2 regions of the Photobacterium sp. Hal280 genome follow, and region 1 is predicted to be linked to the other one. Evidence: predicted binding sites of a transcription regulator. Region 1 holds the regulator's gene; the other holds the start of a gene.
What was found. Region 1 encodes MetJ, which represses methionine synthesis genes. Its sites were predicted from a motif close to TTAGACNTNTANANGTCTAA; they were not measured.

Region 1 (6,565 bases):
AGCCCCTTCATGTCCAGTACCCCATGCCGGGCGGCCTGAGCGTTACCGGCGCGGCGGGTCAGGTGCAGATGGTGGTATTTGCCGGTTTTGGCATTGTGCAGGGTTTCCAGTGCCGGGGTGGCTGAACCGAGCACAATCGGAATGTTTTCTTTGCTGGCCCGCAGCACGGCCATGTCTCTGGCATGATAGCGCAGGCTGTCCTGCTGCTTATAAGACGGGTCATGCTCTTCATCGACAATGATGATGCCGAGATCCGCGAACGGGGTGAACAGGGCAGAGCGGGTCCCAATAATGATGCCGGCCTGATTGTCGCGACCGGCCAGCCAGGCGCTGAGGCGCTCGGTATCATTCAGGCCGGAGTGGATGGTGAACAGCGGCACATTGAAGCGGCGCTGAAAACGGTTGATGGTCTGTGGCGTCAGACCAATTTCCGGCACCAGCACCAGGGCTTGTTTGCCGGCGGCCAGTACCGGCTCAATCAGGTTGAGATAGACTTCGGTCTTGCCTGAACCCGTCACACCTTCCAGTAAATAACAGGCATAATCCGGGTTGGCATTAACGCTGGCAATCGCCAGCGCCTGCTCTTCGTTGAGGCGGGGTTTCTCTTCGGTGACCGCGAAATCCGTGGGCCAGTGGCCGCTGGGCGCTGTGGTGTGAAAACTGTCGACCCAGCCTTTTTCGGCCAGCGTTTTCAGGGTGGTGCTGTTCACCTCCTGATCGAGTAAGGCATCGTGACTCAGCGCGCCATGGCGCAGCAGCGTCAGCACTTTTGCCTGCCGCGGTGCCCGTTTGAGTGCCGCCAGAGGTTGTTCCTGACCTTTTTCTGTCAATTGCCAGTAACGAATCTCGGCATTAGCCGGTCTGCCTTTACGTAAAGCCGAAGGCAGGGCATTGGCCAGCGTATCGCCCAAAGGGTACTGGTAGTAGCGGCTGGTCCACTCCAGCAACTGAAACAAAGGCGGCTGCCACAGCGGTTCGCTATCGAGAACGGCTTTGAGGGGTTTGAGCTGGTCGCGGGGAAAATCGGACTGCCCGGTCAGGGCAATCACTATCCCGGTCAGCTGCTGACGGCCAAACGGCACCCGTACCCGGCCACCGACCACAGGCCGTTGGCCTGAGGGGATCAGGTAGTCAAAGCTTTTGTCCAGCGGAACGGGCAGGGCAACCCTGGCGATGGTGGCAGTCATGGGTATTGGCTGATATCACTTATACTTACAGATAGATGGCAGTGTACCTTGCACAAGGGGTGAGGCAAAGCAAGACGACACTGTGATTGCAGGTTGATCTGTGTCGGCTGATTGATTATCATACGCCGCCTATTTGTCCAGCGCCTTTGGCCTGGCAGTATTTATTAACCACGTGTGGTGCCCGGCTTTGGATCGGGAGAGCGACACGGCCTTAGCTTAGAGGTTTCCCATGAAACAAGGTATCCACCCAGAATACACAGCTGTAAACGCAAAATGTTCTTGCGGCAACGCTTTTGTCTTTAATTCAACCATGAAAAAAGACATCAACCTGGATGTGTGTGACAAATGTCACCCATTCTACACTGGTAAGCAGCGTCAAGTGAGCACCGGTGGCCGTATCGACAAATTCAACAAGCGTTTCGGCGCTCTGTCTAGCAAGTAATTGCTTTAAGACACTGTCGAGAAAAGGGACGCTCAGGCGTCCCTTTTTGCTGTCTGCTGTTTCTCCCTGCCTTAAATGACTGATAAATCAGTCGTGATGACTCCCGCTCGTTTTCTCCTGCATATCTTCTGGCCTGTCACGGTCATTGCCTTGGTATTACCAGCTTGTGCGAACTAGGATTTTGTGCTGCTATCGAATATGATTGATTGTTCAATACCGAACCGAACAGAACATCCATCCATTCAGGATTCTAATAATTATGTCTGAAGATTTTCGTCAACAAGCACTTCACTATCATGCTTACCCTGTCCCCGGGAAAATTTCGGTTGAACTCAGCAAGCCTGCGAATACAGTAGAAGATCTCGCTCTGGCCTACAGCCCAGGTGTGGCTGAGCCGGTGCGGGAAATCGCCCAGAATGCAGAGAATGTGTACAAGTACACGGGTAAAGGCAACATGGTTGCCGTGATTACCAATGGTACGGCCATTCTTGGCTTGGGTAACCTTGGTCCGCTGGCCTCCAAGCCGGTCATGGAAGGCAAGGCCCTGCTGTTCAAGCGTTTCGCTGGCCTGGATTCAATTGATATCGAAGTGAAACACCGCACGATCGACGAGTTTGTTGATACTGTAGCCAATATCGCCGATACCTTTGGCGGTATTAACCTGGAAGATATCAAAGCACCCGATTGTTTTGAGATTGAAAAGCGTCTGATTGAACGCTGCCAGGTGCCTGTGTTCCATGATGACCAGCACGGTACCGCGATTGTCACGGCTGCCGGTATGCTGAACGCACTGGAGCTGCAGGGCAAAGATATCAAAGAAGCCGTGATCATCTGCCTGGGTGCCGGTGCAGCGGCCGTCGCCTGTATGGAACTGCTGATCAAATGCGGCGCGCAGCGTGAAAAAATCTACATGCTGGATCGCAAAGGGGTGATTCACACCCGTCGTGATGATATCAATGAGTATAAGCAACTGTTTGCCAACAACACAGACAAGCGCACCCTGGAAGATGTAATCGAAGGGGCGGATATCTTTGTCGGTGTTTCTGGCCCGGATCTGCTGGCGCCTGAGTCGCTCAAGCTGATGGCTGATAAGCCGATCGTATTTGCCTGCTCAAACCCGGATCCGGAAATTAAACCTGAGCTGGCCCATGCGGTTCGCAATGATCTGATCATGGGAACCGGCCGTTCGGATTATCCGAACCAGGTGAACAACGTTATTTGTTTCCCGTTTATTTTCCGTGGTGCGTTGGATGTGCGTGCCAGCGAAATCAACGATGAAATGAAACTGGCTGCCGTCAACGCGATCCGCGAACTGGCCAAAGAACCGGTGCCGGCAGAAGTGGTGAAAGCTGCAGGGGTGGATAAGCTGGCGTTCGGTCCTGACTATATTATCCCGAAACCTATGGATCCGCGTTTGCTGCCACGGGTGGCCAAAGCGGTTGCGGTTGCGGCGGTGGAATCCGGCGTTGCCCGTATTGAAATGCCTGTGGGTTACATGGAAGTGTAATGACACACAGTGTGTGCTTATGATTGAAAAAACCAGCCATATGGCTGGTTTTTTTATCTCAGGGCGTTATCTTGATTATTCGTTGATGTCTTCGTACTCAATGCCCAGGCTGTCCATGATGGCCTTGGCTTCTGCCGGCAAATCGTCAGGGCGATCTTTGCGGATATCTTCATCCGTTGGCAGTGGCTGGCCGGTGTAGGCATGCAGGAATGCCTCGCACAGCAGTTCACTGTTGGTGGCGTGGCGAAGGTTGTTGACCTGACGGCGGGTGCGTTCATCTGTGAGGATTTTCAACACCTTTAATGGGATAGAGACAGTGATTTTCTTGACCTGCTCATTTTTCTTGCCGTGTTCCGCATAAGGGCTGATGTACTCACCGTTCCACTTTGCCATTGTTTACCTTCTCAGCGATATAGGGTTTTGAAATATTGTCTGGGGGAATTTTAGCGGCATTTACTGCCACAAGCAAAGACATATAGACGTCTAGAAGTGTTGACGTCTTTTTTAAATCTCGCTAAGGTTGAGGCATCTTACTCTCGTCGGCCTCTGGCCTGGTCCCAGATACAAGGAAGCAAATTACATGAGTGACAAGAAAACAGCTACTATCGCTGTTCGCAGCGGCATTGAAACCGATCAGCAATTTCGTGCAGTGGTGCCACCGATTTACTTGACCTCAACCTATGGCTTCCCTGAATTAGGGACTTTACCTCAATACGATTATTCCCGCTCGGGCAATCCGACCCGTAATTTACTGGCAGAGACCCTGGCGGAGCTGGAAGGCGGAGCCGGCGGTGTGGTGACCAGCTGCGGGACGGCGGCGATTAACTTGCTGGCCACGGCGCAACTGGGGCCGGATGATCTGGTTGTGGCGCCGCATGACTGCTACGGCGGTACCTACCGCTTGTTCAATACCCGCGCCGGCAAAGGTGACTTCAAGGTACTGTTTGTCGATCAGGGCAACCCTCAGGCGCTGGCAGAGGCATTAGCGAAAAAGCCGAAACTGGTGTGGGTCGAAACGCCGTCCAACCCGCTGTTGCGGGTGATCGACGTCGCGCAGCTGTGTCTGCAGGCGCATAATGCTGGGGCGCTGGTCGCAGTGGATAACACCTTTCTGTCGCCGGCACTGCAACAGCCGATTGCCCTGGGCGCAGACTTTGTCGTGCATTCCACCACCAAATATATCAATGGTCACTCCGATGTGGTGGGCGGGGTGCTGATTGCCAAAGACAGCGAGCACGCCGAGAACTTGTCCTGGTGGGCCAACTGTATCGGCGCTACCGGCGCCCCCTTTGATGCTTACCTGACCCTGCGCGGTGTGCGTACACTGATGGCGCGGATGCGTGTCCATGAAGAAAACTCTGCCCGGCTGCTGGCCTATCTGCAAACCCAGCCGCTGGTGGGCAAGATTTACCACCCCAGCCTGGCGGATCACCCGGGTCATGCCATTGCGGCCCGGCAGCAAAAAGGTTTTGGCTCCATGCTGAGTTTTGAGCTGGCCGGCAGCACGCAGCAGCTGGAAATCTTTGTGGCGTCTTTAAACGATTTCTCTCTGGCTGAGTCACTGGGCGGCACGGAAAGTCTGATTGCGCATCCTGCCAGCATGACCCACCGCGCCATGTCGGATGAGGCGCAGCGCGAGGCAGGTATCTTGCCGTCGTTGCTGCGTCTGTCTGTGGGCCTGGAAGATGCCGATGATTTGATTGCCGATCTGGCCCAGGCCTTTGCCAAAGCCGCGGAGGCCAGTGAATGACCCTGAAACGTCAGCTGCACAAATTTGGCGGCAGCAGTTTAGCGGATGCCAGCTGTTACCGGAATGTCGCCCATATTCTGGCGCAATACTCCAGCGCTGAGGATCTGGTGGTGGTCTCGGCGGCCGGCAAAACCACCAACCGCCTGATTCAGTGGCTGTCTTTACTGAGCAAAGACGGCCGGTTGGCGCATGAAAGCCTGCAGGATTTGCGCACCTTCCAGCAACATCTTATCGAAGAGCTGCTGGAGGAAACCGTGGCGGATGAGCTGTTAACCTCGCTGCACCTGGAATTCAGCGAGCTGGGTCAGCTTACCGACAGTGATATTACCCCGGCCAGACAAGCCTGGGTGCTCGGACACGGTGAACTCTGGTCCTCCCGCTTGCTGGCCGCATTGCTGACACACAAAGGCATGGCGGCAAGGGCGCTGGACTCGCGGCGCTTCCTGCGTGCTGAACGCGCCGCGCAGCCGGAAGTTGACCGCGGCCGTTCACTGCCGTTGCTGCAAAATGAGCTGGCGCAGCACAGTGGCCATCGTATGGTGATCACAGGTTTTATGGCCAGCAATCAAGCCGGTGAAACCGTGCTGCTGGGTCGCAATGGCTCGGATTATTCCGCCACTGTGATCGGTGCCCTGGCCGGTGTCAGCCGGGTGACCATCTGGAGCGATGTCGCCGGTGTCTACAGTGCGGATCCCCGCCTGGTCAGCGATGCGTGTCTGTTGCCCTTGCTGCGTCTGGATGAGGCCGACGAGCTGGCCCGTCTGGCAGCGCCCGTGCTGCACAGTCGCACGCTGCAGCCTGTGGCCCAGAGTGCCATCGACCTGACGCTGCGCTGCAGCCTGCAGCCGGAATCTGGCTCGACCCGAGTGGAACGGGTACTGGCATCCGGTCGCGGCGCAAAAATCATTACTTCTCTGGATGAGGTCTGTCTGCTGGAGCTGTCTGTCTCACGTGCCCAGACGCTGGCGCAGGTGGAGCGCGAACTGGCGACTTTGCTGCCGAAAGCGCAGCTGATCCCGCTGGCTCAAGCGGTGGAAACCGACAAAGGACAGATTCTGCTGGCGTATACCGCCGAAGTGGCCAACGGGGTACTGGCACTGCTGCAGGACAGCGGTTTACCGGCTGAGATCCGTTTGCGCGACGGTTTTACTATGGTGGCCGCGGTAGGGGCCGGGGTGGTGATCAACCCGGTGCACTGTCATGGCTTCCAGCAGCAGCTAAAGGGCCAGCCGGTCGAATTTATTGCCGAAGCCGAATCCGGGCTGAGTCTGGTCGCCGTCCTGCGTCAGGCCGATACCCAGGCCCTGGTTCAGCTGATCCACCAAAATTTATTTCAGGCGCAAAAACGTATCGGTCTGATCTTGTGTGGCAAGGGCAATATCGGCAGCCGCTGGCTGGAGCTGCTGGAAGAAGAAAAGGTAGCGCTGGAAAAGCGTCACGGCATGAGCTTTACCCTGATCGGGGTGGCTGACAGCCGGCGCTACTGGCTGGATCTGCAGGGCATTGAGCCGCTTCAGGCACTGACCCGGTTTGATGATGAAGCCACAGACGGCACCGACTGGCTGCCGGCTCTGGGGCAGCATGACTATGATGAGCTGGTGGTACTGGATGTCACCGCCAGCCAAGCACTGGCAGAGCGTTACCCGGAATTTGCCAGCCACGGCTTGCATCTGATCTCG
Region 2 (6,565 bases), 440 kb from region 1:
AGCCCCTTTGCAGGGGCTTTTGAACTTGTATCGGCAAGGTGTGGTGAGGCGATGGCTTACCAGCCTTTGACGATGCCGCCTTTGAAGATTTCCATTGCAGCATCGTTGACGGCGTCTGACTGGTATGCCTTGATAAACGTCTGCACGTTTTCGGCATTCACGTTGTCTTCACGGGCAACAATCAGGTTCACATAAGGCGATTCTTTACCTTCCACAAAGATACCGTCGTGATCCGGAGACAGGTCGATCGTGCTGGCGTAGGTATTGTTAATAATGGCCAGTTTGACGTCATCCAGAGAGCGCGGCAGTTGTGGCGCTTCCAGTTCAACGATCTCCAGGTTCTTTGGATTTTCAACGATATCCAGCACAGTGGCTGTCAGGCCAGCGCCGTCTTTCAGTTTGATCAGACCTTGTTGTTGCAGCAGCAGCAGTGAGCGGCCCAGGTTGGTTGGATCGTTTGGTACTGCGATCTGATCGCCGTCTTGCAGCTCATCGATCGAAGCGATTTTGCTTGAGTAGGCGGCAATCGGGTAAACAAAGGTGTTCCCGGCAATCGCGAACTTGTAGCCACGGTCTTTCATTTGCTGATCCAGATAAGGCTTATGCTGGAAAGCGTTCACGTCGATAGAGCCTTCTTCCAGCGCCGCGTTCGGCGACACATAGTCGGTGAAAGTGATCAGCTCAACGTCCAGGCCATACTTGTCTTTGGCTTCTTTGGCGGCGACTTCAGCCACCTGTGCTTCAGCACCGGCCATCACACCCACTTTGATTTTGCTGTTGTCAGCAGCAGCGGTGGATTCTTGTTTCTCGCCACAGCCAGTCAGTGCCAGCGCTGAGGCCAGACCCGCAACTGCAAAGAAATGTTTAATATTCAGAGCCATTGTACTTCTCCTATTGTTCAGGGAATCCCTGTACTTTGTTGTCGTTGTATTTCTGTAAATTATCGGTTTCGCCGGCCAGCCATGTCCGGCGGATGTGAGTTTTCTGTTGTGTTCCCGTCAAACTTATCTGTGGTCGACGCGGCGGACCAGATGATCCCCGGCGGACTGGATCAGCTGCACTAACACGACCAGCATGATCACGGTGATCATCATGACAGTACCGTCAAAGCGCTGATAACCATAGCGGATACCGACATCGCCCAAACCACCGCCGCCGACCGTACCTGCCATGGCCGAGTAGCTGACCAGAGTGACCAAAGTAATAGTGACGGCATTAATAATGCCCGGCAGCGCTTCCGGCAGCAGCACCTTGCGAATAATTTGCACCGGTGTGGCGCCCATCGCCTGCGCGGCTTCCACCAGGCCGCTGGGTACTTCGAGCAGTGCGCCTTCCACCAGGCGAGCGATAAAGGGAATCGCGCCGACTGTCAGTGGCACAATGGCTGCAGCGGTACCGATGGAGCTGCCCACCACAAAGCGGGTAAACGGAATAATGGCCACAAGCAGAATAATGAACGGGATGGAGCGGCCGATATTGACGACACCACCCAGCACTTTATTCAACCCCGGATTGGCCAGCAGGCCGTTGGGTTTGGTCAGGTGCAGCGCGACACCGACAGGGATACCGATGGCGAAACCAATCAGGCCGGAGGCGAAGACCATCATCAGTGTTTCACCCAAAGCGTCTGTCAGCAGACCAATCAGGCGTTCGTTGGTTTGCCACCAGGTGGCGATAGAATCAAGCAACATAACCCAGCACCTCTACATTGACTTTGTGTTCGCGAAGGAAAGCGATGGTTTGTTGTGTCGCTTCTTCAGAGCCAAAAAATTCCGCCAGCATCAGGCCGAACTTCACACCGCCGGCATAATCCATGTCGGCACTCAGAATGTTGGCATCAATCCCGAACTGACGGGATGCCTGGCTGAGCAACGGCGCATCCACTGAAGCGCCGGTGAACTCAAGCCGTATCAGCGGATAGTTGGTTGCGGTACGCTCGGTTTCCAGGCGTGCTTTATAATCTTCCGGGATCGACAAATCTAAAGTCGAACGGATAAATTCTCGTGCCAGTTCTGTTTTCGGATGGGCAAAGATATCACCCACCGGGCCTTTCTCGACCAGCTCGCCGTTGCCGATGATGGCCACTTCGGAGCAGATGCTTTTCACCACGTTCATCTCATGGGTGATCAGTAAAATGGTCAGGTTCAGTTGATGATTGATTTCTTTCAGTAGCTCGAGAATGGACTGGGTGGTGGCCGGATCCAGTGCGCTGGTGGCTTCGTCACACAGCAGGACTTTCGGATCAGAGGCCAGCGCACGGGCAATCGCTACCCGCTGTTTTTGTCCGCCGCTGAGATTAGACGGGTAGGATTGGTGCTTGTCAGCCAGGCCAACCAGATTGAGCAATTCAGTTACTTTGCGTTTGATTTCCGCATTATCCGTACCAGCCAGTTCCAGCGGCAGCGCGACATTGTCGAAAACGGTGCGAGACGAGAGCAGGTTAAAGTGCTGGAAAATCATGCCGATTTTACGGCGAGCCAGTGTCAATTCCTGATTCGAGAGCTGAGTGAGATCGATACCATCAACGATGATGTGCCCAGAGGTCGGCTTTTCAAGCAAGTTAACGCAACGTATCAGGGTACTTTTGCCCGCACCGGACGCACCGATGACACCAAAAATCGTGCCCTGCTCTATGCTGAGGTTGATATCGCGTAAGGCGTGGATGTCTTTATCCCCGACTTTGAAGGTTTTGTTAACCCTGTTGATCTCTATCATGCTGTGTCCTGCTACTGCTTTTTTAACTTGCTTGCTGTGTTGTAAACCAGCATAGCTTTATGGTCGTAATTTCGCCTGCATTAGTGTTTTTGTATGTAGTTCAGGCGATAGACCTTGTCATCTTCTTGTGTTACCGGAATTTTTCCGTGCCATCTGTTGTGGGATGCTAGGGTGTCTAGATGGCTAAGTCAATAGGTATTTTTACGTCTAGACGGCCAAATGAAAAAGTTATGATATTAAGCCGGAAACGTGTCAGCCCAACCGGCCGGAGGATAAAGAGATGATTCCGCGTGTCAGCCATGCCATAATTTAGCGAATTTGATTTCTATGTTTAGGTGATCGCTTGGCTAAGCCTGCTGTGTTTATTGATCGTGATGGCGTCATTAACGTTGATCACGGCTATGTCCATACTGTTGACGACTTTGAATATATCGAAGGGGTTTTTGACGCCTGCAAGAAACTGAAAGCGCAGGGCTACCTGTTGGTACTGGTGACCAATCAGGCCGGTATTGCCAGAGGCATGTATACCGAAGATGAATTTCTGACCCTGACAGAGTGGATGGACTGGAATTTTGTCGATAACGGTGTCGAATTTGACGGGATCTATTACTGTCCGCATCACCCGACAGAAGGAAAGGGCGACTATCTGCAAGATTGTGATTGTCGCAAGCCAAAGCCAGGCATGTTCATTTCAGCCCGGGATTTCCTGAAAATCGATATGGCTCGTTCTGTGATGATTGGCGATAAAACCGATGACATGACAGCGGCAAAAGCGGCTGAAGTCGGCACCAGAATTCTGGTGCGTACCGGTAAGCCTGTCACTGCGGAAGGAGAAGCGCTGGCATCGGCTGTGCTCGACAGTGTCGCGGATGTGCCGGCCTGGCTGGCGGCCAACACATAACTCTCTGACCTTAATTGAGATAAAAAAACAGACACGCTCAAACCGTGTCTGTTTTTTTATCTCTGTATAGTGAGCACCCTGATGGCCAGCCTGGTGGACCAGAAGATCAGCTCAGCATTTTCCCTCTGATGCAGAGTTAAATATAAGCTTATGTTTTAATTGTCAAAGAGTGAGCTGACTGCTGTTTGGAACATCATTAGTGATTCAACCAACTGCTATACTCACTACACCAAGGAACAGGCTGACAATGACAGGAGTCATTTCGCTTCATGCTTTCATATTTTTTGCGCCGTTTGGCGCTGGTCATTCCCACTTTTATCGGCATTACGATTCTGATTTTTGCCCTCACCCGTTTTGTGCCGGGCGGACCGGTCGAACGGATGCTGGCCAATATTCAGGCGCAGCAAAGTATGTCTATGTCGCCTTCCATGGCGGGGGAAAGCAATGCGCTGTCAGAAGACCAGCTGGCCGAGCTCAATGCGTTCTACGGATTAGACAAGCCGGTATTTGAAGCCTATTCCGAGTGGCTGATGAAAATGCTGCATCTGGACTTCGGGCTGTCGACCCGCTACTACGAACCGGTTTGGAATATGATCATGGACAGACTGCCGGTGTCCATGTTCTACGGCGGCGTGACCTTTTTTCTCAGTTACTTTATCTCGATTCCTCTGGGGTATTACAAAGCTTTAAAACACGGCAGCGGCTTTGACTCCGGGTCTTCGGTTCTGATTTTTGTCGGTTATGCCTTGCCGGGGTATGTGGTTGGGGTGATGCTGATTACGCTGTTCAGCTATCACCTGGAATGGTTTCCGATGGGCGGCTTTGTCAGTGACGATTTCGAGGACTATGAATCACGCTGGCAGCAGGTAAAAGATATCCTCTGGCATGCCTGTCTGCCGCTGATTTGTTACCTGATTGGTGATTTTGCCACCCTGACAATGACAATGAAAAACAACATGATGGAGACGTTGTCAGCGGATTATATCCGCACTGCTATCGCTAAAGGATTACCCTTTTCAACCGCAGTTCGCCGCCATGCTCTGCGCAATAGTCTGATCCCTATCGCCAGCCATTTTGGTAACTCCTTGCTGTTCTTCATGACAGGGTCTTTTTTGATTGAGGTGATCTTCAATATTGATGGTATCGGTCTGCTGGGCTACGAATCTATCATTGAGCGGGACTATCCTGTGGTGATGGGAATCGTGGCGATCAATGCTGTGTTACTGATGCTGGGCAATATCATTTCCGATGCGTGTGTTGCCATCATTGATCCCCGAGTGAGATTCGGAGCCTGAGATGCTGACACTGAGCCCACTGACAAAAAAGAAAATCCAGCGCTTTAAAACGATTAAGCGTGGTTACTGGTCACTGATCATTTTATCCACCTTGCTGGTGTTATCCTTCTTTGCCGAGTTTTTGATTAACAGCAAAGCGCTGATCGTCAAGTATCAGGGGGAGTACTATTTTCCGGTCGTCAGCGATGTACTGCCTGGCACCCAGTTCGGGCAGGCGTACCAGAGCGAGGCACAGTACCGGGAATTGCAGCAGGCTTTTGCACAAAGCGATACGGATAACTTCGTGCTGATGCCGCTTGTGCCCTGGAACCCCTATGAGCAGGATTTTAGCGGGGATTTTCCTCCCACCGCGCCGGACGCCGAGTCCCGGCATTATCTTGGCACCGATACCATAGGGCGGGATATTTTAGCCCGGCTGGTGTACGGGTTTCGGATCACGATGGGATTTGCCTTACTCACCATGGCCATTTCTTATGCCATCGGTACAGCCGTTGGCTGCGCGATGGGCTTTTGGGGCGGCAAGTTTGACTTGCTGGTGCAGCGCTTTATCGAAATCTGGTCCATGGTGCCTTTTCTCTATGTCATTATGATACTTGTCTCTATTACCCAGCCTTCGTTTACGTTGTTTGTCGCCATCAATGTGCTGTTCGGCTGGATGGGAATGACCTGGTACATGCGTACCATGACCTACAAAGAAGTGGCCCGGGATTATGTGATGGCCGCCAAGGCACTGGGCGCTTCAAACTGGCGGATTCTTTACGCCCACATTTTGCCCAATGTCATGGTGATGATTGTGACATTGGCCCCGTTTACCATCGCGGCCAATATTACGGCGTTAACGGCACTGGATTATCTCGGCCTGGGCTTAATGCCACCGACACCCAGCTGGGGGATTTACTGCAGCAGGGGAAATCGAATTTGGGTGCGCCCTGGATAGTGATTACCGTGGTGACGGCCATCGTGCTGGTCCTGGTGATGGTGACCTTTATCGGCGAGAGTGTGCGCGCGGCTTTCGATCCGAAAAAATTTACCCGTTATAGTTAATAAAAGACGTGTCGCCAGATAACAAGGATGTACCATGAGAAAAATACTGAACAGATTCGCTTTTGGGGTCATCGTACTTGGCTGTTCACCAGCATGGTCTGCCGATCTGCCAAATGGCTTGAAGTGGGAGTCCAATTTGCATGAGCCGCGTTTTGCCTCTCCGCAAGCCCAATTCGGCGGCACTTTCCATACCTATATAGAGAGTTTTCCGCAGACCTTTCGCATCGTCGGGCCGGATTCCAACGGCCGTTTCCGTACCTGGCTGCTCGACAACCGCCCCGCGGCCGTCACCCGTCACCCGGATACCAAGGCCTGGATCCCGGATATCGCCAGTGAATGGGCCTATGGTAATGACGATAAAACCGTTTATTTTCGGATTAATCCCAATGCCAGGTGGTCTGATGGCAAGCCGATTACTGCCGATGATTTTACCTATGTGCTGACGTTTATGCGCTCTAAAGACATAGTCGCGCCCTGGTATAACACCTTTTATACCCAGCAGATTGCCGATGTCATCAAATACGATGATCACACCTTTGCTGTGGTCTCGGCAGAAAAACGTAATAAAGAAGAGTTAATGCTGTACACAAATCTGCAGCCCCGTCCGGCT

Region 2: the regulator MetJ is predicted to act here: its motif matches at 2,915-2,934, upstream of metN (methionine ABC transporter ATP-binding protein MetN).

The regions. Positions count from the first base shown of each region.
Region 1 is NZ_JARLUO010000005.1:291,272-297,836, forward strand. Features, by position in the region: gene priA (primosomal protein N') at 1-1,187, opposite strand, end outside; gene rpmE (50S ribosomal protein L31) at 1,417-1,629, shown strand; gene P4S53_RS10475 (malic enzyme-like NAD(P)-binding protein) at 1,889-3,136, shown strand; gene metJ (met regulon transcriptional regulator MetJ) at 3,212-3,529, opposite strand; gene P4S53_RS10485 (O-succinylhomoserine (thiol)-lyase) at 3,717-4,886, shown strand; gene P4S53_RS10490 (bifunctional aspartate kinase/homoserine dehydrogenase II) at 4,883-6,565, shown strand, end outside.
Region 2 is NZ_JARLUO010000005.1:727,215-733,779, forward strand. Features, by position in the region: gene P4S53_RS12640 (MetQ/NlpA family lipoprotein) at 57-881, opposite strand; gene P4S53_RS12645 (methionine ABC transporter permease) at 1,005-1,691, opposite strand; gene metN (methionine ABC transporter ATP-binding protein MetN) at 1,681-2,715, opposite strand; gene gmhB (D-glycero-beta-D-manno-heptose 1,7-bisphosphate 7-phosphatase) at 3,059-3,616, shown strand; gene P4S53_RS12660 (ABC transporter permease subunit) at 3,886-4,911, shown strand; partial or broken gene P4S53_RS12665 (ABC transporter permease) at 4,913-5,955, shown strand; gene P4S53_RS12670 (extracellular solute-binding protein) at 5,990-6,565, shown strand, end outside.